One region of the Absiella sp. AM29-15 genome, then DNA from elsewhere that is predicted to be linked to it. Evidence: predicted binding sites of a transcription regulator. Region 1 holds the regulator's gene; each other region holds the start of a gene.
The links. Region 1 encodes Rex, which represses fermentation and respiration genes when NADH is low (regulators of the CRP and FNR family bind a similar motif). Its sites were predicted from a motif close to GTGAANNNNTTCAC; they were not measured.
Positions count from the first base shown of each region.

Region 1 (7,989 bases):
AGGCCAGCTAGGATTGGTATAATACAAGGAGCCAGCTTTCACTACCTTGTCTTTTTCCATATAATACATCATATTACGGGCAAGTGTAGCGCTGCTATAGGATGAATGCCAAATTTCCATACCATTGGCTTCACTTGATGGATTTGCATTGAACCGCAGGAAAAGATAATATTTTGCCTGTTTCTTATATCCTTTTGAAAGACGACCATCCTCTCCATATGTTTCAATGACCTGATCTTTACTATCCTTTGTGATTTCTACACGCAGACCATAACTTTCAAGTTCTTTTTTCATAATTACTGCCGCATCATACATTTCATCATTTTCCACCAGACCATTGGCTTCATTTCCTTTGTCTGGAACATTTTGTACATCGACATTCATTCCATAAGGATCTATCAAAACATCGATTTGATCATCATCTGCTTCTTTACTAGTGATATTTAAAAACATATAGTTTTGATCCATTATGATATTCTGATCTTTTAAAAGATCCTTATCTGCGATAATACTGACATTTTGTACCTTGCCATTTCTTTTTGCGGTGGTAAAGGTATTGCTTTCCACAGGATTGGCAAATACAACACGTTTTTTTATCATATTATCAATCACATTGACTTCATAAAATCCATCTTTGATGTTTTGTAAGACAATTTTCTGATCCACTGTATTCCCCATGGACATTGTCACTTCACTATCATCACATACATTATGCAGAACCACAGATTTACTAGCCATCGTATCTTTATGAAGTGGAGAATAGCTTTGATCAAAAAGATTTAAGGATTCTCCATAATATAGATAATCCGATACACTCATGATTTCGGCACTTTTTTTATTTAAAACAGATACCGTTTTCTCCGGTGTAAAACCACATACCGTAAAAGAGGTCTTTTTTTCTTCTTTTACTAAAAAGACAGAAACACCGGCATAAATCACAAGAGCAATCAGCAATAACAGTGGAATCAGTATTTTTAATTTTATACGGTATTTTCTTTGTCTTGGTGCATATGCCATCGTTTCGTCCTCCTTTATAATTCAATATCTTTGATATGCTTTGGTGCTTGTGCTTTCTCTGGTGGAAAACTCATATAATTTGCGCCAACCTCTGCATTCAACATATAGTCCGCATTCTTTGGAATGGGCAGTTTTGTATCTTCAAATTCCACATACTGAACAGGAAAAATACTGTCATATGGATAAGTTACCGGATGGAAAAAAGAATTAAAGGTCCATGTCAGATCATAGCCAACCATTGGACTGTTTTTATTGATTTCTCCATATTTCTTCGCATTGCGTACAAAACGTTTTTTCAACAGATAAGGATTGATATGCAGGTTTTCAAAAAAGGCAATCAATACCATTAACAACCCATTACGACATCTCCAGAAAACATCCTTCGTCTGATTTTCACTTACGTGATCAATAATAAAGACATCAATAAAAATTCCATCACTGTCTTTACATTTATTTTTCAAAAGGAAATTTGCTTCTCTACAATATGTACCTTTCAATCGAATCTTCATAGGCGGAATCAATACGTTATATTCCTTGTGTGATTCAAAACTTTGGATTACATATTTATCTCCAAGCTGATTCACAACTTTCAGGAAGCGTTCATAATCTTCTCTCATCATACCAATATCCGCATCATCATCCCATGGAATAAATCCTTTATGACGAACGGCGCCAAGAGCACTTCCTCCTGTCATCCAATAAGGAATATCATTTTTTTGACATACTTCATCTATATCCTTCAGCATCTGTAACAGTACTAATTGAAGCTGGCGTACTGTTATCTTTGTGCCGTCTTCTTTTTCTTTTAATATATATTCTTTCACATTAATCACCAGGTTATATTATAGAGGAAAATAGTCGAGTTCACAATCATTTTCATAAAATATCACAATTTTGAAAGACTTTCAGTAATTTTCCCAGGAAATATTACAAAAATCCTCCTATACGCATGGTTCTCCTTGCGTTATAATAAAGCCAAGAGGTGATGATTATGCAATTACACTATGGTTTGATATCCTGTGCCAGCATCACAGATCGTTTTCTCCATGGCATATTAGAAAACGGGGATATCATTGAAGCAATCGCATCACGAAGTTTGATAAAAGCACAAGAAAAAGCGAAGCAATATGCAATACCAAAAGCATATGGATCTTATGAAGAAGTATATCTAGACCCTGATGTGGATATCGTATATATTTCCAATAACAATGCGAATCATGTAAAAGAAATCAAAAAAGCTTTATCCTATAAAAAACATGTTATATGTGAAAAACCTATTGCTTTAGATCCAGAAGATGGAAAAGATCTGTTCTATTACGCCAGAAAACAAGGATGTTTCCTGATGGAAGCACAAAAAAGCTTGTTTCTGCCTGTGATGCAGGATATCTATCATATCATTAAAACAAAACAGCTGGGCGATTTACATCAAGTATCCTTATCTTCCAGTTTTCCTAATCCAACTGCCACATGGATGCATGATCCAATGCAGGGTGGTGTCGTATATGGAAGTGCCAATTATACCATTGAGTTGCTGGATTATTTGATAGAGCCAAATACGATTCATGTAAGTGCATTAGGCACGAAAGAAGAAAATGGCACATGCAATCGTGTAAGTATTTCTATGATTATGGATGATGTACTCATCAACAGCACGATTTCCATGAAAGGCGACACAAAAAAACAAGCCATTTTTTATTTCACAAATGGCTATATTGAAGTTCCTTTATATTGGAAAGCACGAGAATATCGTATCATCCAGCAAGATCATATCAAGCGTATCATCTACCCATGCCGCTATGAAATGAAATATGAAGTTCTCCATATAAATGAATGTATCTCAAAGGGTTTATTAGAAAGTCCTGTGATGAGCGCACAAAGAAGTACCATCTGTTGTCAACTAGTGAACCAGATTATCAGGCAAATATAAAAGAACTGCTGAATTTCCAGCAGTTTTTCTTTTAATATAATAAATTTCTTGGTGTACGTGGGAATGGTTCAACATCACGAATGTTTGAAATACCAGTCAGATACATCAACATACGATCAAAGCCAAGACCAAATCCTGCATGTTTACATCCACCAAAGCGACGTAAATCCATGTACCATTGTAAAGAATCACTTTCCATACCCATTTCTTTCATACGTTCAGCTAATACATCATAGCGTTCTTCTCTCTGGCTTCCACCAACAAGTTCTCCTACACCTGGTACTAACAAGTCACAAGCAGCCACTGTTTTACCATCTTCATTCATACGCATATAGAATGCTTTGATATCTTTAGGATAATCAATCAAGAATACAGGACCGTTTACAACTTTTTCGCATAAGTAACGTTCATGTTCACTCTGAAGATCCATGCCCCATTCGATTTTGTTGTTTTCAAATTTTACATCAGCTTTCTTCAATTCTTCGATAGCTTCTGTATATGTCATGCGTTTAAATTCGCTGTTCATAACCTTTGTGATACGATCAATACATTCTTTATCAATCATCTTTTCAAAGAATTTCATTTCTTCAGGTGCATTATCTAATACATACTGGATACAATATTTAATCATATCTTCAATCAGATTCATATCATCATCTAAATCCGCAAATGCGATTTCAGGTTCAATCATCCAGAATTCAGAAGCATGACGTGTCGTATTAGAGTTTTCTGCACGGAAAGTAGGGCCAAAGGTATAAACATCACGGAATGCCATAGCGAATGCTTCCACATGCAGCTGTCCAGAAACAGTTAAAGAAGCATGCTTTCCAAAGAAATCTTCTTCATAGTTTGTATCTTCACGTGTTGTAACAGTGAATGTTTCACCAGCTCCCTCTGCATCATTTCCAGTAATTACTGGTGTGTGCACATACACAAATCCTTGGTTCTGGAAAAATTCATGAATAGCCATAGATAATACAGAACGCAAACGAAATACTGCATAGAATGTGTTTGCACGAGGACGAAGATGTGCAATTTCACGCATATATTCAAAGCTGTGACGTTTCTTCTGTAAAGGATAGTCACGATCACAATCACCTTCTAATATAACTTCAGTGACCTGAATTTCAAATGGTTGTTTTCCTTCTGGTGTCAACACAAATTTACCAGTAACAGTTAAAGCTGCACCTGTAGGATATTTCTCCACTTCTTTAAAGTTTTTTAAATCTTGTGTATACACTAACTGAGCATTGCGGAAATACGTACCATCATTTAATTCAATGAAGCCTAATTTCCCACTGCAGCGATTTGTTCTGATCCATCCCTGTAACTGTACATATTCCATTGAGTCTAGTTCTACATGAGATCCACTTAATACGATTTCATATAGTTCGCGAATAGTCATAAATTCAAACATGTTATTTCCTCCTTTTTATCATAAAAAAAACGTTCCCATCACAGGAACGCTTGTTTTAGCGCGGTGCCATCCTGATTCTTCATGCATAGCATAAAGCATCTTTTTAGCATGTAACGTATGCCTGACGAAATCGTCTACTTTAGTTCTCCGATTCTACTCCACAGGTGTTCTCCATAAGCCTTTCGTTCTGCCTTTCACCAACCGCAGAATCGCTTTTTTCGAAACAATCTTATTTCGTCCTGTTTCCTTGTATTTCAACTCTTGTTTAGATGATACCACAAGTATCCTCCATTTTACAAGCTTTTTTTACAAATGTCCGATATTTAGTTTGTTTGTTTCAAAAACCAGCTCCTGAATAGACGTTACAACATCAATACTCTTTAATATAACGCCCTTTGGAATCTGAATATGTTCATGTGTAAAGTCAATTAGTCCAATGATGCCACAGGCAATCAAACGATCAACGGTCTGTTGAATATTATCACTGATCGCAAGAATAGCGATACGACAGCCATCAGGAACCCGTTGCTCCAGCTCACTGATATCATAAACAGGAATACCAAAACGAACACCCTGACGATCTGGATTGATATCAAATGCACAGGAAATTTCACCAACGACATAATCCCATTTATTATACTTCATCAATGCACGTCCCATGTTGCCTGCACCTACCAGTATGATCTTTTCATCAAAATCCATACCTAGTTCCTGATTAAAAATTTCAATCAGCCGGTTGACATCATACCCATAGCCCTGTTTTCCAAGATTGCCAAGGAAAGAGAAATCACGACGAATGGTAGTTGGCTCAATATTCACAACACTCGCCAACTCTTTAGACATGATACGTTCCACACCGGAACTTTGTAATTTTCGCAGCGCCTTCAAATATACAGGATATCGTTGCAGCGTTGCCTTTGGTACGTTCTTTTCACTCATGTATATCACCTATGAGTTAGTATACCACGAATTTTTCTATTTGTGAATAAATTAATAAGTTTAACATGCAAAACATTCACATATTTTATAATAACCATATCATAAATTCTTATACGCTAACAAAAAGACAGCAAATGCTGCTGTCTGAAAATTTAACGCTCTAATTCCATTCCCGGATTTGCGGTTAAATCAAAATCTCCACGCTCGCCATGCAGGTATGCCACCGTACCGGCAACACCAATCATTGCCGCATTATCGGTACAACAAGAAAGTGGTGGAATAATAAACTCAACATCCGGATATTGATTTGTTAAATCCACACTGACTTTTTCACGCAGACAAGAGTTCGCCGCAACACCACCAGCCAGTACCATCTGCTTTGGATGATATTGTTCAATTGCTTTTCTTGCCCGCAGCAATAATGCCTCAAAAGCCGTTTCCTGATAAGATGCCGCAAGGTCTGCAGGTACAAAGCTTTCTCCTTTACGTTTGCATCGATCAATAAACTGTAACACACTGCTCTTTAAACCACTAAATGAAAAATCAAGTTCATTTTCGGTCTTAGGTTTTGCTAATTGATAAACAGGCTTTCCTTCTTTCGCAAGTTTATCCACATAAACACCGCCAGGATATGGAAGTCCAAGAACACGGCCAACCTTATCTCCAGCTTCACCAATCGCATCATCCTGGGTCGTACCAAGAATCTCAAAGCTCCATTCATCTTTCATATAGACTAATTCTGTATGTCCACCAGATACTACAAGGGCTAGCAATGGAAATTTTAAATCCGCAATCAAACGATTTGCGTAGATATGTCCAGCAATATGATGCACAGGAATCAAAGGTTTATTAAAAGCCCATGCCAGCGTTTTAGCGGCTTGTACACCTACATGCAGGCTGCCCACCAGACCAGGTCCCTGTGTCACAGCAATACCATCCATATCTTCTACTTCCATATTTGCCTGTTTCAAAGCTTCTTCAATGACCATAGAAATATTTTCCACATGGATACGGCTTGCAACTTCAGGAATGACACCACCGAAATCTTTATGTACATCAATTTGTGTAGCGACGACGTTTGCCAATACTTCTTTTCCGTTTTTTATGATTGCGACTGCCGTTTCATCACAACTGGATTCAATCGCAAGAATATACGTATCTTTCATAAACAGCTTCCTTTCAAGGCCTTTACCAAAACATAGGCATCTTCCCCATTATCATGATAATACCCTTTTCTCGTATTTACATTGATAAAATCGTATGATTCATATAATCGTTGTGCCGCAATATTGCTGACACGAACCTCTAGTGACAATGTTTCACAATGCATTCTTTCCACATCTTCTATCATTTGATCCATTAAAAGATGTGCTAGATGCTTGCCACGATATTGCGGTAAGACAGCGATTTTCGCTAATTGTGCAATATCAAAAGTAACCCAATAATCAATGAATCCAATAATTTTGCCTTCTTCTTTTAACACATAGATAAAGGCATAATCATTTTCTTCTAATTCATATAAATATTGTTCCTTACTCCATGGCGCAGGAAAACAAATAGCATCAATTGCAACGATTTCATCAAGATCTTCTTTTTTTAATGCTTCCAGCATACTATTTTACCATATAGGCACTCTGGTCTTTTAAATAACGTGGTGTTAAGATATGAATGTTTTCCACTTTTCTTGCGTAAGGACGCAAAAGTTTAAAATTTTCAATAAAATCAATATCTGTTGTTTCCATATCGATCAAAGAAGTATCCCCAATTACTTTTAAATCTGGATGTTCTTTTAAGTAGGCTTTAATTTCATCCAGGTTCATGATACATTCTTCTTTGTCAAACACTCCATGATTTAAACTACCAGCATATGCACGAGAACTTCTCGCATCCAGCATAACGAATACATGATCATTTACTCCTGCATATAATTGCAAGGTTGATATACAATATAACGGGATATGTTTTCTCGTACATAAAACCTTTGCGACTGCCATCGCAATACGTACCCCAGTATAGCTACCTGGCCCATCTGTAATCATGACTTCATCCAAATCATCAGCTTTCCAGCCAACGCTGTCCATACAGGCAATTAATTCCGGAAATAAAGTTTCACTTTGCTGCTTCCAGCAAGACAAAGCTTTTCCAGCTTTTACTTCACCATCTTCTAACAGCACAATCACCAAATGGCGATGTGCACTATCCATACATAAGGTTTTCATTATAATTCCCTCACAATCTTTTCATATGCTTCACCGACTGCCTTAAACATAAATGTTCTTTCTTCTTCTCCACTACGATGGATTTCGATTTCCAATCGTTGTTTAGGCAACTGTTCTTCTATGAAACCAGGCCATTCCACAACACATACACCATCTGCATCAAATACTTCCTCAAACCCTAAGTCTTGAGAAATACCTTCTAAACGATATGCATCAATGTGGTATAAGGGCATCGTTCCATTATATGTCTTTAAAATCGTAAAAGTTGGGGAATTAATTACTTTTTTAACACCAATTGCTTTACCAATTGACTTTGTTAGTGTAGTTTTTCCAGCACCCAAATCCCCCGTTAAGGTGATTAATGATCCAGGAAATAATAATGCTCCCAGCTTTTCGCCTAATGCTGCTGTTTCATCTAAGGAATGTACAACGATTTCTTTCATACAAACACCTCCTGTTTTTAACGATTA
Region 1 covers NZ_QVFL01000014.1:123,706-131,694, forward strand. Annotated here, with positions in the region: gene DW761_RS14420 (N-acetylmuramoyl-L-alanine amidase) at 1-1,017, opposite strand, end outside; gene DW761_RS14425 (LicD family protein) at 1,032-1,841, opposite strand; gene DW761_RS14430 (Gfo/Idh/MocA family protein) at 2,009-2,944, shown strand; gene asnS (asparagine--tRNA ligase) at 2,976-4,361, opposite strand; gene DW761_RS21675 (hypothetical protein) at 4,515-4,640, opposite strand; gene DW761_RS14440 (redox-sensing transcriptional repressor Rex) at 4,668-5,300, opposite strand; gene tsaD (tRNA (adenosine(37)-N6)-threonylcarbamoyltransferase complex transferase subunit TsaD) at 5,453-6,466, opposite strand; gene rimI (ribosomal protein S18-alanine N-acetyltransferase) at 6,463-6,912, opposite strand; gene tsaB (tRNA (adenosine(37)-N6)-threonylcarbamoyltransferase complex dimerization subunit type 1 TsaB) at 6,914-7,519, opposite strand; gene tsaE (tRNA (adenosine(37)-N6)-threonylcarbamoyltransferase complex ATPase subunit type 1 TsaE) at 7,519-7,962, opposite strand; gene DW761_RS14465 (peptidoglycan bridge formation glycyltransferase FemA/FemB family protein) at 7,980-7,989, opposite strand, start outside.

Region 2 (7,989 bases), on a different contig from region 1:
GTTCTATGATTGATGCTGGTTTGATTAGTGAAGGAATTGCAATTCCTTTAGAAAAAGAAGAATTAACAGAAAATGATGATATTGATCTGATGGAAAATCCTTTGATTGGTATGCCAAAAAAGCCTAGCGGTTTCATGGGCTTGTAAAGAAGTACAGGAAAATAAACCTGTGCTTTTTATTTTATGATATTACATTGTGAAATAAATGTTATAAAAATGTAAGGATAATGTTATTTACATTGAAGTTATCAAAGAGTAAAATGATAATATCAAAAATCAGATCCAGGGGTTGGATGCTGATATAGGAGGTGAATGATTGCGGATATAAACCAATTGGAAAATTGTCTGATAAAAAAGGGAATGTAGTCACTAGGTAAGTTTGTGAGCACTTGTTTTCAATATATTGGAATGAGGCGAATAATATGGATTTATGGATTACAGTAGCACTTTTGATTGTTATCATCATTATATTATTACTTATCTACCGGTTTTTTAGATTTAATAAAAAACACCATGATTCTATGGATGATACAGATGGAATGTTTTTGTTAAATAAGGGAAAACATGAAGATAAGATGTAGAATCGCATAAAGCTATAGATTTTTTTCTATAGCTTTTTTTTGTATGTAGAAAAGAAAACATTTAAATATGCTTGGTGAAATATGAACGATATTTTAATTTATATCAAATTGAACATAAACTGTTAATATAATGGTATAATAAATGCAAAAAAGGGAGGATAAGCAAATGATTGATGGACATATGCATTTAGAAAATGGACCTTTAACGGTAGATTATGTTATGGAATTTGTGAATGCGGGAGTAAAGGCAGGAATGGATACCATCCAAATCCTTGATCATACGCATCGGTTTATAGAATTTGCGCCTATGTATGACGCATTAAAAGAAGCTTCAAATGAACAGAAAGAATGGTTTGAAAAGAAAAAGCTGGAGCCATTAAGCACATATCACGAACTAATCAGTCAAGTAAAAGCAATGAATCTGCCAATTGAAGTACGCTTTGGTTTGGAAGTATGTTATGCACCTAAGGATAAAGCACTGATTAAAGAAGTATTATCGAAGTATCCTTATGATTTTGTGATAGGAAGTATCCATTCCATTGATGCATTACTATATGATATGAATAGTTTTTCACGCGAAATATTATGGGATAAATATGATACTAATACAATATATCAGCGTTATTATGAGATTATGGAAGATATGATCTGTAGTGATTTATTTACTCAGATTGGTCATCCAGATCAATTGAAATTATTTCATTATGAACCAACGTATGATTTAATACCAACGTATCAACGTCTGGCAAAGCTTGCGAAAGAACATGATGTATATATGGAAAATAATACAGGTATTCATTATCGTTATGGTCATGAAGATATGGGCACAAACCCAGTTTTCCTGGATATTTTAAAAAGCAATGGGGTAAAAATTATGACTGCCAGCGATGCACATAAGCCAGAAGATGTTGGCAAACTGATCAAGGAGATTTCATAATGAGTATTTATTATGTAAGACATGGACAGACAGATTGGAATAAGCTTGGTTATTTACAAGGACAAAGTGATATCGCATTAAATGAAGAAGGCATCAAACAGGCGAAACAGGTACGTGATGCGATGAAACAAGTGCATATCGATAAGATTATATGTTCCCCATTACAGCGTACAAGACATACAGCAAGTATTATAAATGAAAATTATGGATTGGAAATACATGAAGATAAACGTATTATAGAACGTTATTTTGGAGAAGTTGAAGGTGCCAAACGAAAAGATATTGTGTTTGAAGATTTCTGGAAATGGGAAAAGCCGGTACAGTATGGTATGGAAAGTATTGATGAGGTTTTTCACAGAGTTTATGACTTTCTCGATGATATTATGGAGGAAGCAATGCATCAAAATATATTAGTGGTAGCACATGGTGGTGTGAGCATTCCATTTCAATGTTATTTTGATGAAGAAAACCGAAAGAAAGACTTGATTTCCCTGATTCTGAAAAATTGTGAGGTCGCTCAAAGGGAAAGTAAGGTAAAAGTAAAGTAGGAAAGGGATGAAAATCCCTTTTCATTTGGGCTTTTTGTAGGAATAAAAGACACCTTTAGCATTGACAGGAACTAGGAAAAGATTTAAAATTAAGAAGTGGGAAAACTCTTATTTTACAATACTTGTGAAAAAGTTCCCAAACTGATATTTCTATTTATAGAGGGTAGAGATATACGCATGACCAAGGCTACAACTTTTTCTTAGAAAGTAGCATACATTGGTAAAATCATGGATGACACGAGAAAGGAGAAATGACATGATTTATTCAAAAGAAGTTGAAAACATGTGCACAGTAAAATGTGGCGCTAGTCACGGATGTGCTCCTATTCCTGAAGAAGGAAAATGGGTTTACTCAAGAGAAATCAAAGACATCTCTGGTTTGACACACGGTATCGGATGGTGTGCTCCACAGCAGGGTGCCTGCAAACTGACATTAAACGTTAAAGAAGGTATTATCGAGGAAGCATTAATCGAAACATTAGGTTGTTCAGGTATGACTCACTCAGCTGCAATGGCTAGTGAAGCTATCGTTGGTAAGACTTTATTAGAAGCTGTAAACACAGACTTGGTTTGTGATGCTATCAACACTGCAATGCGTGAATTGTTCTTACAGATCGTTTATGGTCGTACACAGTCTGCATTCTCTGAAAACGGTTTACCTGTAGGTGCTGGTCTTGAAGACTTAGGTAAAGGTACTCGTTCTCAGGTTGGTACAGTTTATTCAACAAAATTAAAAGGTCCTCGTTACCTTGAACTTGCTGAAGGTTATATCACTCAGATGGGATTAGATGAAAACAACGAAATCATTGGTTACGAATATGTAAACATGGGTGTTTTCATGGATGCTGTTAAGAAAGGTACTAACCCTGAAGAAGCATTAAACAACGCTAAGAAAACTTACGGTCGTTATGCAGATGCTGTTAAATATATCGACCCAAGACACGAATAGGAGGAAAAATCATGGCATTATTTGAAGGATACGAAAGACGTATTGATAAAATCAATGAAGTATTAAATTCATATGGTATTTCTTCCATCGAAGAAGCAAAAAAACTATGTGATGAAAAAGGTGTTGATGTTTACAACATCGTAAAAGGCATTCAGCCAATCTGTTTTGAAAACGCATGCTGGGCATATATTGCTGGTGCAGCTATCGCAATCAAAAAAGGTGAAAAAACTGCATATGAAGTAGCTAAATCTTTAGGTGAAGGTTTACAGGCATTCTGTATTCCTGGATCTGTTGCTGATGATCGTAAAGTTGGTTTAGGTCATGGTAATTTAGCTGCTATGTTACTTGACAATGATACAAAATGTTTCGCATTCTTAGCAGGACACGAATCTTTCGCTGCTGCTGAAGGTGCAATCGGTATCGCTCGTAACGCTAACAAAGCTCGTAAAGAACCATTACGTGTAATCTTAAACGGTTTAGGTAAAGATGCTGCGAAAATTATTTCTCGTATCAACGGATTTACTTATGTAGAAACTCAGTTTGATTATTTCACAGGTGAATTAAAAGAAGTTTCAAGAACTGCTTATTCTCAGGGAGAAAGAGCAGCAGTTAACTGCTATGGTGCAGATGACGTACGTGAAGGTGTTGCAATCATGCATCACGAAGGTGTAGACGTTTCTATTACTGGTAACTCTACTAACCCAACTCGTTTCCAGCACCCAGTTGCAGGTACATACAAGAAAGAATGTATCGAACAAGGTAAGAAATACTTCTCAGTAGCTTCTGGTGGTGGTACTGGACGTACATTACACCCAGATAACATGGCTGCTGGTCCTGCTTCTTATGGTATGACTGATACTATGGGACGTATGCACTCAGATGCTCAGTTCGCTGGTTCTTCATCAGTTCCTGCTCACGTAGAAATGATGGGTCTAATCGGTATGGGTAACAACCCTATGGTTGGTGCTTCTGTTGCAGTTGCTGTAGCTATCGCTGAAGCAATGAACAAATAATTATATTTATAATTATAAAGATAGATGATTCCTTTGGGAGTCATCTTTTTTTTGCATTTTTGATAGAATATGCTACCATAGTAACAGGTGATAAACAAACAGGGATGAAAGTAACTATCTTTTTCAAATAATGCTTGTGTTCCTCTAATAACTCATGTCATAATAAAAGCATAAAGATATAGACGAGGAGAAACGATTATGAATAAGAAAATGATAGCACCAATTGTGATAGGGGTGATTGTATCGGGGTACTTTTTGATGTGGATCGCCATGGTGTTTTGTATTGAAGTCAACTTATTTGTAGCGTCTATCATTGGGTTGCCTTTGATTGCGTTATTGTTTCTTTGGGTATATATCGTGAGAGAACGTATTGACGAGATAAGGAGTGGAGAAGAAGATGATCTTAGTAAATACTGATTACATTACAGGAAAAGAGTTGGAAATGTTAGGTTTGGTGAAAGGAAGTACCATTCAAACAAAGAATATCGGAAAAGATATTTCACAGGGGTTTAAGACTTTAGTGGGTGGAGAATTAAAAGCTTATAATGAAATGATGAATGAGGCAAGAGCACTTGCGACGAAACGTATGGTAGAAGAGGCAGAAGCGATGGGTGCGGATGCTGTTGTGAATATCCGTTATGCTTCCAGTGCTATTATGGGTGGTGCCGCAGAAGTCATTGCATATGGTACAGCTGTGAAGTTTATATAAGGATGAATATGCCAAAAAAGTAAATAGTAATAGTTTTATCCCTTTTTCTGTGGTATATTTATATTGGCAAATTTTAGGAAACAGCAGAAAGAAGGATGAGTAATGGCAAGAAAAATCGGAATCGACTTAGGTACGACGAACCTGTTGATCTGTGTAGATAACAAAGGTGTTGTTGTGAATGAACCATCAATTATTACAGTAGATGCGCAATCAAAGAAATGTATTGCCGCAGGACTTGATGCGAAAGATATGCTAGGACGTACACCAAAAAACATGATTTGTTTACGTCCATTGAAGGACGGGGTTGTTGCAGATTTTGAAGCAACAGATATGATGTTGAATTATTTCCTTAAGAAATGTGATTTAAAAGGAATGTTTCAAAAGAACGTGATATTAATTTGTCATCCAACCAAAATTACATCTGTGGAAAAGAACGCAATTCGTGATTGTGCATATCGAGCAGGCGCAAAAAAAGTGTTCATGGAAGAAGAACCAAAGGTTGCGGCATTAGGAGCCGGACTTGATATTGGCAAAGCCAGTGGACATATGGTCTTAGATATTGGTGGTGGTACCAGTGATATCGCAGTATTGTCTTTAGGTGATATTGTATGTTCTACATCAATTAAAACAGCTGGAAATCATTTAACACATGATATTATTGAAAATGTTCGTGTACAGAAGAAAATGTATATTGGTGAACAGACAGCAGAAGAAATCAAAAAACAGATTGCGACAGCTATTCCTGGTGATAATGTGGAAACAATTAGTATCAGTGGACGTGATGTGGAAACAGGATTACCACATGCAATTGAAATCAACTCTAATGAGGTTGAATCTTATATTCACCAGAGTTTAAGAGAAATCGTACATGCGACAAAAACGATTTTGGAAGTAACACCTCCAGAACTTGCTTCTGATATTGTACAGCATGGTTTGGTATTGACTGGAGGAGGCGCTTTATTAAAGAACCTGGATCAGTTGATGCGTGATGAATTAAAAATTCCAGTGTATGTAGCTGAAAATGCACTGAGTTGTGTAGTTGATGGCTGCCAGATTATGTTAGAGAATTTATAAGGTACGATTTGTACCTTTTTTTAATAGATTCTTAAAGTTTTTTTTAATATTTTCGCAAAAAAAACAATTATTTTTCACTTTTATGACATATGGGAAAAAATATGTTATCCTTTGCAATGAAACAGGCAAGTGCTTCATATCTACTTTCTTAAAATTTCTCCTTAACTTATGACATAAAACTTCAACTTGTCTGTTTCACTTGTGTGAAAGTGTTATAATGAGCGTAGAGGTGATCACAATGCTACTAGCTGCATATATGGTTCCCCATCCACCAATTCTTTTAAATGAAATAGGAAAAGGCGAGGAACAAAAGATTAATAAAACAAAACAAGCATATGAACAAATCGCAAAAGAAATCGCAAAACTGCGACCAGATACTATATTGATATTTTCTCCACATGCGCCAAGTTACCGTAATTATATCGCGATATCATCTGGTGATGAAGCAAAAGGAGATTTCTCACAGTTTCATGCATCACAAGTAAGTTTTCATGAAAGATATGATAAAAAATTGATTGAGAAAATAGAAAAAGAGGCACAAATAGCAAAGATACCAGCGGGAACATTGGGTGATGATGCACAGCTGCTGGATCATGGTACGATGGTACCTCTGTATTTCATTGAAAAAGAATATCATGATTTTGAAATCGTACGAATTGGAGTCAGCGATTTGGATATCGATATACAAGTCACTTTTGGGAAATGCATCGCAAAAGCGATAAAAGAAATGAATCAAAAAATCGTTGTAATCGCAAGTGGGGATTTATCTCATCGATTAAAAGCAGATGGTCCTTATGGATATTGTGAAGAAGGTCCAGTGTTTGATAAAGAAATCGTTCGAATTATGAAAGAAAATGATTTTGATGCATTACAGACAATCAATCAATCCGTATTAAAAGAATGTGCACAATGTGGGCTTCCTTCTTTTCTGATGCTAACGGGTATTTTATCTCAATATGCTTATCGTACAAGGTTTTTATCATATGAGGGAACCTTTGGTGTGGGATATGGTATTTGCGCAATCGATATAGAAAAAGACCCCTTTGTGGCGCTTGCGAAAATGTCTTTAGAACACTATGTTCGTTATCATACGGTATTATCATCTGCTTTTATTCCAGAAAAGATGAATATGCCGAAGGCAGTATTTGTATCTCTACATATAAATAATCGTCTTAGAGGCTGTATTGGAACTTTGGCACCAATGAAAAAGAATGTTGGAGAAGAGATTATCGCAAATGCAATCTCTGCAGGAACAAGAGATCCGCGTTTTCATGCGGTCAGAAAAGAAGAACTGCATTTGATAGAATATAGTGTGGACATACTTGGTGATCCTGAACCAGCAAGTTGTGATGATGATTTAGATGTGAAACGATATGGTGTGATTGTGGATGATGGATTACGTCGAGGAGTATTGTTGCCTGATTTAGAAGGTGTAGATACATTTGATCAGCAATTACGCATTGCTTTGTCAAAAGCAGGTATCGATGAAGCTGATGATTTCAGGATTCAAAGATTTGAGGTGATTCGCCATCATGAAATGTGATTTGTGTTTTCATCAATGTGAATTAACAGAAGGAAAAACAGGATTTTGTAAAGCCAGAGGTATGAGAGATGGGAAAATTGTATCTTTAAATTATGGTTGTATGACATCACTTGCATTAGATCCTATTGAGAAGAAGCCACTTGCACAATTTCATTCAGGCTCTAGTATTTTATCCATTGGTAGTTTTGGTTGTAACTTTCATTGTGATTTTTGTCAAAATGCAATCATTTCACAAGAAAATCATGTAGAATATGAAAAACTGACACCAGAAGAAGTCGTAAATCTAGCTTTGCGTTTAGCAGATGAACAAGGAAATATTGGGATTGCCTATACATATAATGAACCACTTATTGGCTATGAATTTATCTATGACTGTGCAAAACTTGCACATGCGCATGGTCTTAAAAATGTATTGGTAACAAATGGTGCGATTACATCAAAATATCTAATGGATTTATTGCCATACATTGATGCGATGAATATTGATCTAAAAGCATTTACTTCTGGATTCTATGAGAAAATAGGTGGAAATCTTGAACTGGTCAAAGAAAATATCATACTTTGTAGTGCGTATACACATGTAGAACTAACAACGCTGATCATTCCCGGAAGAAATGATGGAGAAGAAGAAATGCA
Region 2 covers NZ_QVFL01000022.1:47,460-55,448, forward strand. Annotated here, with positions in the region: gene DW761_RS18635 (hypothetical protein) at 1-146, shown strand, start outside; gene DW761_RS21085 (hypothetical protein) at 422-580, shown strand; gene DW761_RS18640 (histidinol-phosphatase HisJ family protein) at 747-1,517, shown strand; gene DW761_RS18645 (histidine phosphatase family protein) at 1,517-2,065, shown strand; gene DW761_RS18650 (iron-sulfur cluster assembly scaffold protein) at 2,322-3,014, shown strand; gene DW761_RS18655 (GGGtGRT protein) at 3,026-4,027, shown strand; gene DW761_RS18660 (hypothetical protein) at 4,226-4,444, shown strand; gene DW761_RS18665 (YbjQ family protein) at 4,425-4,736, shown strand; gene DW761_RS18670 (rod shape-determining protein) at 4,839-5,810, shown strand; gene amrA (AmmeMemoRadiSam system protein A) at 6,049-7,353, shown strand; gene amrS (AmmeMemoRadiSam system radical SAM enzyme) at 7,343-7,989, shown strand, end outside.
Region 2: a site for Rex is predicted at 2,190-2,203, ahead of DW761_RS18650 (iron-sulfur cluster assembly scaffold protein). Genes of this name have one in related genera too.

Region 3 (7,989 bases), on a different contig from region 1:
GATACAAATAGCCAAAAAGTGCTTCCAGTCCTGTGGATAAGCGGTAGGTCTGTACACTGGCGTTTTTCGCATGAGAGGAAATATTCGTATTTCTGCCACGCAGTATGATATTCCATTCCTCTTCTGTGAAGAAGTCTTTCTCTTTTAATTTCATCAAAAAATCAGCCTGTGCCTTTGCGCTTACCCATGCGACACTTTTTTTCTGTAAGACATTTGGCTTTTGATAGCCCAGTTCTAATAACATTTCTCTTACATACAGCGACATCACGGCATCGCCGATATAGGCAAGTGATGTTCCATTGTATTCTTTAATATCCATTAAAGGATTCCTCGCTCCATCAATTCTTTACGATAGCCATCTGCTGTATCAAAATCTTTTTCTTTGACTGCTGCTTTCCATTTTTGATGAAGTTCTTTATCTTCCTGCGTTAATGTTAATCTTGGAATATCGATCCCTAATACATCCATCATCTTTTCGATTGCACGTGTTTGTAAAGCAAGTTTTGCAAAATCAACATCACGTTGACGAATTGTTTGATTTAATACCTTCACTGCTTCAAATACTGCCGCAAATGCATTTGGTGTATTCAAATCATCCTGCATGGCATCCATAAAAGGCGCATAAAGTGCTTCATCATATGCTTCATCTACTTCTTTATCCGCAAGACCCAGTTTCACATATGCCTGTTTCAAGGAAGTTTGTACCTTGTTTAATTCTTTCTTAGCAGCTTCAATTGCTTCTTCATTGATATTTAATGGACTGCGATAATGTGTTCCCAGCATTAACCAGCGAAGTACATTGCCTCCAATCTTCGCAATCATATCCTTTGCCCAGATGACATTACCTAACGATTTACTCATCTTTTCACCATCAATATTTACCATACCATTGTGTACCCAGTAATTAGCGATTGGTGTTTCATATGCTGCACGGCTTTGTGCAATTTCATTTTCATGATGAGGGAATTTTAAATCCATACCACCACCATGAATATCGATTAGATTTCCATCAAATTCCTGATTGATCATCACAACGCATTCTGTATGCCATCCAGGACGCCCTACAGACCATGGAGAATCCCATTTGATTCCTTCCTCTGTACGTTTCCACAGAGTAAAATCCAATGGATTTTCTTTTTTGCTGTTTTCATCAATACGGGCACCTACCATTAAATCATCGATTTGCTGGTGGGACAGGTTTCCATAAGATGGTACACTGTTTACACGGAAATAAACATCGCCATCTACTTCATAGGCGTTGCCTTTTTCAACAAGCAGCTTGATAAAAGCAATAATCGCATCCATTGTATCAGTAACTTTAGGTGCCGCATCTGGCATCATTGCATGCAATGATAATCGGTCTTGATTATATGCTTTAATAAATTTATCTGTAATTTCTTTTTCTGTAACGCCACATTCTTTAGCGACCTTGATGATTTTATCATCCACATCTGTATAGTTTGATACCATCTTTACATCATAGCCTAAAGCCTGAAAAGTACGTTTTAATGTATCAAATACCACAATTGGTCTTGCATTTCCAATATGTGGATAGTTATATACGGTAGGTCCACATACATACATATTGACCTTGCCTTCCTGCATTGGTTTAAAATCTTCAATTTTTTGATCCATACTGTTAAATAGTTTCATATCCATATCCTCCTTGTGAAATAAAAAAAGCTCTTTAATGTAAAGACGCATAACGCGCGGTTCCACTTTACTTGAAAGAAGCTTTCCACTTTTACACGTTAACGCCGTATTACGTATTCTTCTACTTTATCGAAAAATCCCTGAAAGGTGCATTCAACAAGTCGTTTTTCGCTTTCACCATCATCGAAAATCGCTGTTTAGTGACTGTCTACTTCTCCTTTGTCATCAGTTTGACTTTTTTATACTATACCAAAATATGCCATTATTTTCAATTGTTTCTACTTGTTTTCTTCTTTCTTTTCTTCCAGCTCTTTACTGATTGCCGCAAACTGCGCTAAAAAATCTTCATCTAAGCCATTCTTTTTTAAACCATCCACATAGACTGCATCTAAATCATCCAATACATCCAATCCATTATTGCCTTCTTCATTTGTATTTAATTTTGTTTTTAATGCCATGATTTTCACCTCGATATATCTGTTGATAGTTTACACCAGAAATGATGATTTGAAAACCCCTTTGCACAAAAAAAACCAGGCATTTCTGCCTGGTAAACACTTACTTTATTTCTAGAATTAAGCCAATTCTGAGAAGTATTTAATTGTTCTAACCATCTGGCTAGTGTAAGAGTTTTCGTTGTCATACCAAGATACAACCTGTACCTGAGTATTTCCGTCTTCCATTTCGATAGCCATAGTCTGAGTAGCATCGAATAAAGAACCAAAACGCATACCAACGATGTCGCTTGAAACGATTTCATCAGTGTTGTAACCGAATGATTCGTTAGCAGCAGCTTTCATAGCAGCGTTGATTTCATCAACTGTAACTTTTCCTTTAACTACAGCAACTAAGATAGTTGTTGATCCTGTAGGAGTTGGAACACGCTGAGCAGAACCGATTAATTTACCGTTCAATTCAGGGATAACCAAACCGATAGCTTTAGCAGCACCAGTAGAGTTAGGAACGATGTTTACTGCAGCTGCACGTGAACGACGTAAGTCACCTTTTCTCTGAGGTCCGTCTAATGTCATCTGATCACCAGTGTAAGCGTGAACTGTAGTCATGATACCACTCTGGATAGGAGCTAAATCATTTAATGCTTTAGCCATAGGTGCCAAGCAGTTTGTAGTACATGAAGCAGCAGAAATAACTGTATCTTCAGCAGTTAAGATATCGTGGTTAGTGTTGAATACAACTGTTGGTAAATCATTTCCAGCAGGTGCAGAAATAACAACTTTACGAGCTCCAGCTTCGATGTGTGCGCTAGCTTTTGCTTTTGATGTATAGAATCCTGTACATTCTAATACTACGTCAACACCTAATTCTCCCCAAGGTAAGTTTTTAGCATCAGCTTCAGCGTAGATAGTGATTTCTTTTCCATCAACTGTGATTGAGTTTTCACCAGCAACTACTGTGTCAGCCTTTTCGTATCTTCCCTGTGAAGAATCGTATTTTAATAAGTGAGCCAACATTTTAGGAGAAGTTAAGTCGTTGATTGCAACTACTTCATATCCCTCAGCTCCGAACATTTGTCTGAATGCAAGACGTCCGATACGTCCAAATCCATTAATAGCAACTTTTACTGTCATCTTCAAAGTCCTCCTTTTTAACCACCCTTATTATACGTACTTCCTACCTAAATGTCAATTGAGAATTATTTCACGATACGCTTTTTTTTACAAATTTTCTGTATTTTACAAGCACTTCTTTTCAAACATGAAAACATCATTCATAAATTTAGCTTTTATGTTCATATTTTCTACCATTTTCCATATATTTTATAATTTCTGTGAAAGCGTTATCAATCCTTTATCTGTATTTCCCGGGTAATCTTACTTTCTAATATCCTTTATCTTTCAGTTCTTTTACAATATCCACATAGGTTTCACATACCTGAAATCCTTTATAATCTTCTCTGGTCAGATCGATGATATCACCATGTGATATTCCACGATAATGTTCATTCTCAAAAGTTTTACGAAAGTTTCCCCATTTGGCACTTTCCTCACTAACCAGACCATCACTTTTTCCATCCACAAGTTTGATAAACAGATATGGAATCGTTAATAGTATATGAGAAAAGGCACCATGCATGAAACTCATATAGCTTTGATAATAGACATTTGGATCATCTTTGATATCTGTGTTGAATTGCTTTGCCCATGTTGTGGAAAACTGATGTGTGACTGTATAGAAATCAGGATATTCATCACCAATGCGATGAAAGAAACCATCAAAGATTGATGATAAACGCCGATAGATACCATCAGGTACAATTTTAATCAAAACATCCACAAAGCGACATCCTCTGTGTGGAGTAGAAATCGTTGTCAATGATGCCACATGTTCTCCCATGCCACAGGCATGAATCACATAACGTGCATCTAGTCCACCTTTGGAATGTGCGATGATATTTACTTTATCACAATGCTGTTGTTCACAGATTTCAAGAATACGATGCTGAATCTGTTTCCCATTATGCTCAACAGTCGCAAACGCTTCCTGATTCCCATAATAAATGATGGCTCCATTTTCACTTAATACTTTAGGAATCCTTCCCCAGTAGTTTACATATTTAAAATCACGAAAGCCTACACCATGCAGCATCAATATTGGATATCGGGTTGCGCATATTTGTTTATTTGCGCGTAATGCCCGAATATCGACCATATATAACTCATGATCCCATTCTTCTTTTGCTTTATAGCGAAGATAGCATAATACCGGAATATGAACGATAGGAATGAATAATACAAGACAGATTAATCCTCGTTTGATAATTCTTAACCGTTTGCTGAAAATAAAAATCAACCCTGCCCCACACAGAATATATAGATATAAGAAACAAAGCATCCAGATGATATCCGCAATATACCATGCCATATTCATAGGAGCCTTCCAAATGATAATGATGGACAATAGATAGCCCCATAATCCATATGCGATCATTTTGCGGCCTTTCATTAATATTTGTATACGCTTATGTTTTTTCTTTATGACAGATAATATCCCCCATACGATATTGATTAGCAACAATACCAACATACCTGCAATCTGCCAAAATGTGCATTGTGCGATGATCCATGGCAAATGCGCACAAACGAGTAAAACTGCCATTTGAAATAAAAGTTTGATATAACGCATACGCTTTCCTCCTGTCGTATTTACATGATACTCTTTTTTTTATGCTTTGTCTAAGATGTATTAAATGAATGCCTTTGTGCATACTCTTATATATCGGGAGGGACTACGCTATGGTGATTGTACCAACTATTATTGAACGAAATGCAAACAGTGAACGTGTTTACGATTTATATTCCTGCTTATTAAAAGAACGTATTATCATATTGACCGGTGAAATTGATGATGCAATGGCATCTAGTATAACTGCCCAGCTGCTATATCTGAATTCTTTAGGCAATGCGCCTATTCAAATGTATATCAATTCTCCTGGAGGCAGTGTTACCGCTGGTCTTGCGATTTTTGATATTATGAATTTCATCAGTTGTGATGTTTCCACCATCTGTATGGGCATCTGTGCAAGTATGGCTGCAATTTTATTATGTGCTGGCACAAAAGGTAAACGCTGTGCTCTTGAAAACAGTGAAATTATGATTCATCAACCCCTTGGTGGAATGCAGGGGCAGGCCAGTGATATGGAAATTGCCGCTGAACATATGCAGTATATTAAACAAAAACTATATCATATTTTAGAAACGCAAACAGGCCAAAAACCTGAAACCATACGTAACGATTGTGATCGTGATACGTATATGAATGCGCAGAAAGCAAAAGACTATGGCATGATTGACACCATCATTCATCCATAGTCTTTTCTTCTATTAATCGTTTTGTAATTTCTTCTTCATTCACTGGTTTTCCAAACAGATATCCCTGATAATAATCAAGTTCAAGATCAGAAACAAAGTCGAGTTCTTCTACTGTTTCAATGCCTTCTAAACAAACCTGAATATCAACACAATGACATATTGCGATAATAAACTGAATAAACAAGACATCAAATTCACTTTTCTGAATATCTTTCACAAAGGCCTGATCGATTTTCACAACATCACTGACTCCTTTTTTCAGGTTTTCCAATGTAGAGTAACCTGTTCCAAAATCATCCATCGCAAGTCTTACGCCTTGACTTCTTAAATCATCAAACATATCCTGAATGATCTGCATATTGCCAACTGTGTTGCTTTCCGTTAATTCTAAAATCAAATTCTTAGATGGAAATGCCAGTGCCTCCATCCTTTGTTTTACTTTTTCCTGAAAATCACCTTTTAGTATTTGTAAAGCTGACACATTTACACTGACAGAGAATTCCGGTTCTACTGCCATCCATTTTTTACAAGCATGCATTGCCTGTTCTAGCACCCATAATCCCATGGTTTCTATCATACCATTTTCTTCCATGACTGGTATGAATTCTATTGGTGGCACAAAGCCTAGATTACCGCCATTCCAACGCATCAATGCTTCTACACCCATCATTCTTCCTGAACTAGTTTCTATCAGTGGCTGATATGCGACAGAAAAACCACGATAGTTTTCCGCAATACACTCACGAAGCGAACGCAGGATATCCAAAGATCGTAATTTGTTTTCTAAAATCTGTGGTTCAAAGAAACACAGACGGTTTTTCCCTTTGTTTTTTGCCAACTGTAATGCATAATCCGCAAAGGTATATAATTCTTGAAAATCCTGCTGTTTACTTGTAGATATCGCACAGCCTGCGGATATCTGTATCACACATTGAAAACGTTCCTGCAGCTGTTGGTGTAATAATTGACGTTGTAATATCTGATACATCTCCTGAATTTCATTTGCCTGTGCGTTTTCTATCAAAACACCCATTTGATCATTATCCAGTTTGTATAAACTGGCATTTCCAGGCAGACTTGATTGTATCAACTGCGAAGTTGCTTTCAACACCATATCCCCAAAGGAGCGATCATATAGTTCATTTACATTTTTAAAGTCATCAATATCAAGAACAACAACGCTCAGTGTTTCAATTGCACGATCTTTTAATTTTTGTGCGCCCGCTTTATCGAATTCTTGGCGGTTTAATAAATGAGTCAATGGATCAATCTTGTTTTGACGATCCAGCTGTGTCATGATGCCCGCAAAAATACTTGGTTCCCCATATTCATCACGCATAAGCTGTCCACGACATTTTAACCAGATATATTCGCCTTCCACTGTCTTTGCACGAAATTCCACAGAATGATAATCCATCTGATTTTCACCTATTTGCATATTAGATTTATAGAAGCGCTCCCAGTCTTTTGGATGAACGATTTTCTTCCATAAAGGCAATGGATTTTCAATAATTTCCTGTGGCAAACCAAACAGTTTTACCTGTGCTGGTGAGTAACGGAAAATCCCGCTTTTCATATCACAAATATATATAAAATCATCTGTACTGTTCAATAATGCATCATACAAAAGATTACTGTCAAAATGAAATTCTTCTTTATGTTCTTTCTCATGACGGAAAGGATTTTCACGCTCTGCCATTCGGGTTTTATGAATTCTTAATTTTTGTTTATACATGATATCATCTGCATTCGCAATAATATCGTCAATATCTAAAGTATCATCCCATGTAACGGTATAGATGCCATAACAATAAGACATTTCATAGTCTTTATGATATGCTTTCTTCAATTGTTGTACATGCTGCATTTCCTTATACATAAAATGCGCTATCTGTTTTTCATCCATAGCAGTACTGACGATCACAAATTCATCACCACCCAGACGAAACATAAAATCTGATCCCTGTAACTGTTCTTTTAAAACAGAAGTCAGCGTCTTTAAAAGGAAATCGCCTTCTCGATGGCCATATTGATCATTTACAATCTTTAGATTATCCACATCCAGCAATACCAGTTGTACATTTTCTTTTTCCTGTTTTGCTTTATTTAACGTCTGACGTAATAATTCCTTACCTGCTCGACGATTAAATACCTGACATAAATCATCTAAGCTGGCCATTCTGTTTAACTCTACAGAATCTGTGATATCTAAAGATTGTTGAAGATGTGCCTTGCGTCCATCAAGCCATGTTACTAAGCAATCATAGTTTTCAAAATCTTTATCTAGTTTGGTATTATGCTCTTTCCATATGATATAACCATCCCGATCTTTTGATTGCATTAATTTCTTCTTAGGACAAAACTCACATGGTGTTTCTTTATGATCCTGTAATACTTTATAACAGATTTCTCCTTCTGGATGCTCTAGCTGAAAGATAGCCTTCATCCGCTGATTCATGAATAAAATTTCATCTGTTTCTAAATCTGTTACATAAATGCCAGTTTT
Region 3 covers NZ_QVFL01000002.1:308,114-316,102, reverse strand. Annotated here, with positions in the region: gene DW761_RS03570 (Mini-ribonuclease 3) at 1-319, opposite strand, end outside; gene cysS (cysteine--tRNA ligase) at 319-1,653, opposite strand; gene DW761_RS03560 (hypothetical protein) at 1,932-2,111, opposite strand; gene gap (type I glyceraldehyde-3-phosphate dehydrogenase) at 2,229-3,242, opposite strand; gene DW761_RS03550 (esterase/lipase family protein) at 3,493-4,797, opposite strand; gene DW761_RS03545 (ATP-dependent Clp protease proteolytic subunit) at 4,908-5,483, shown strand; gene DW761_RS03540 (EAL domain-containing protein) at 5,470-7,989, opposite strand, start outside.
Region 3: a site for Rex is predicted at 3,303-3,316, ahead of gap (type I glyceraldehyde-3-phosphate dehydrogenase). Genes of this name have one in related genera too.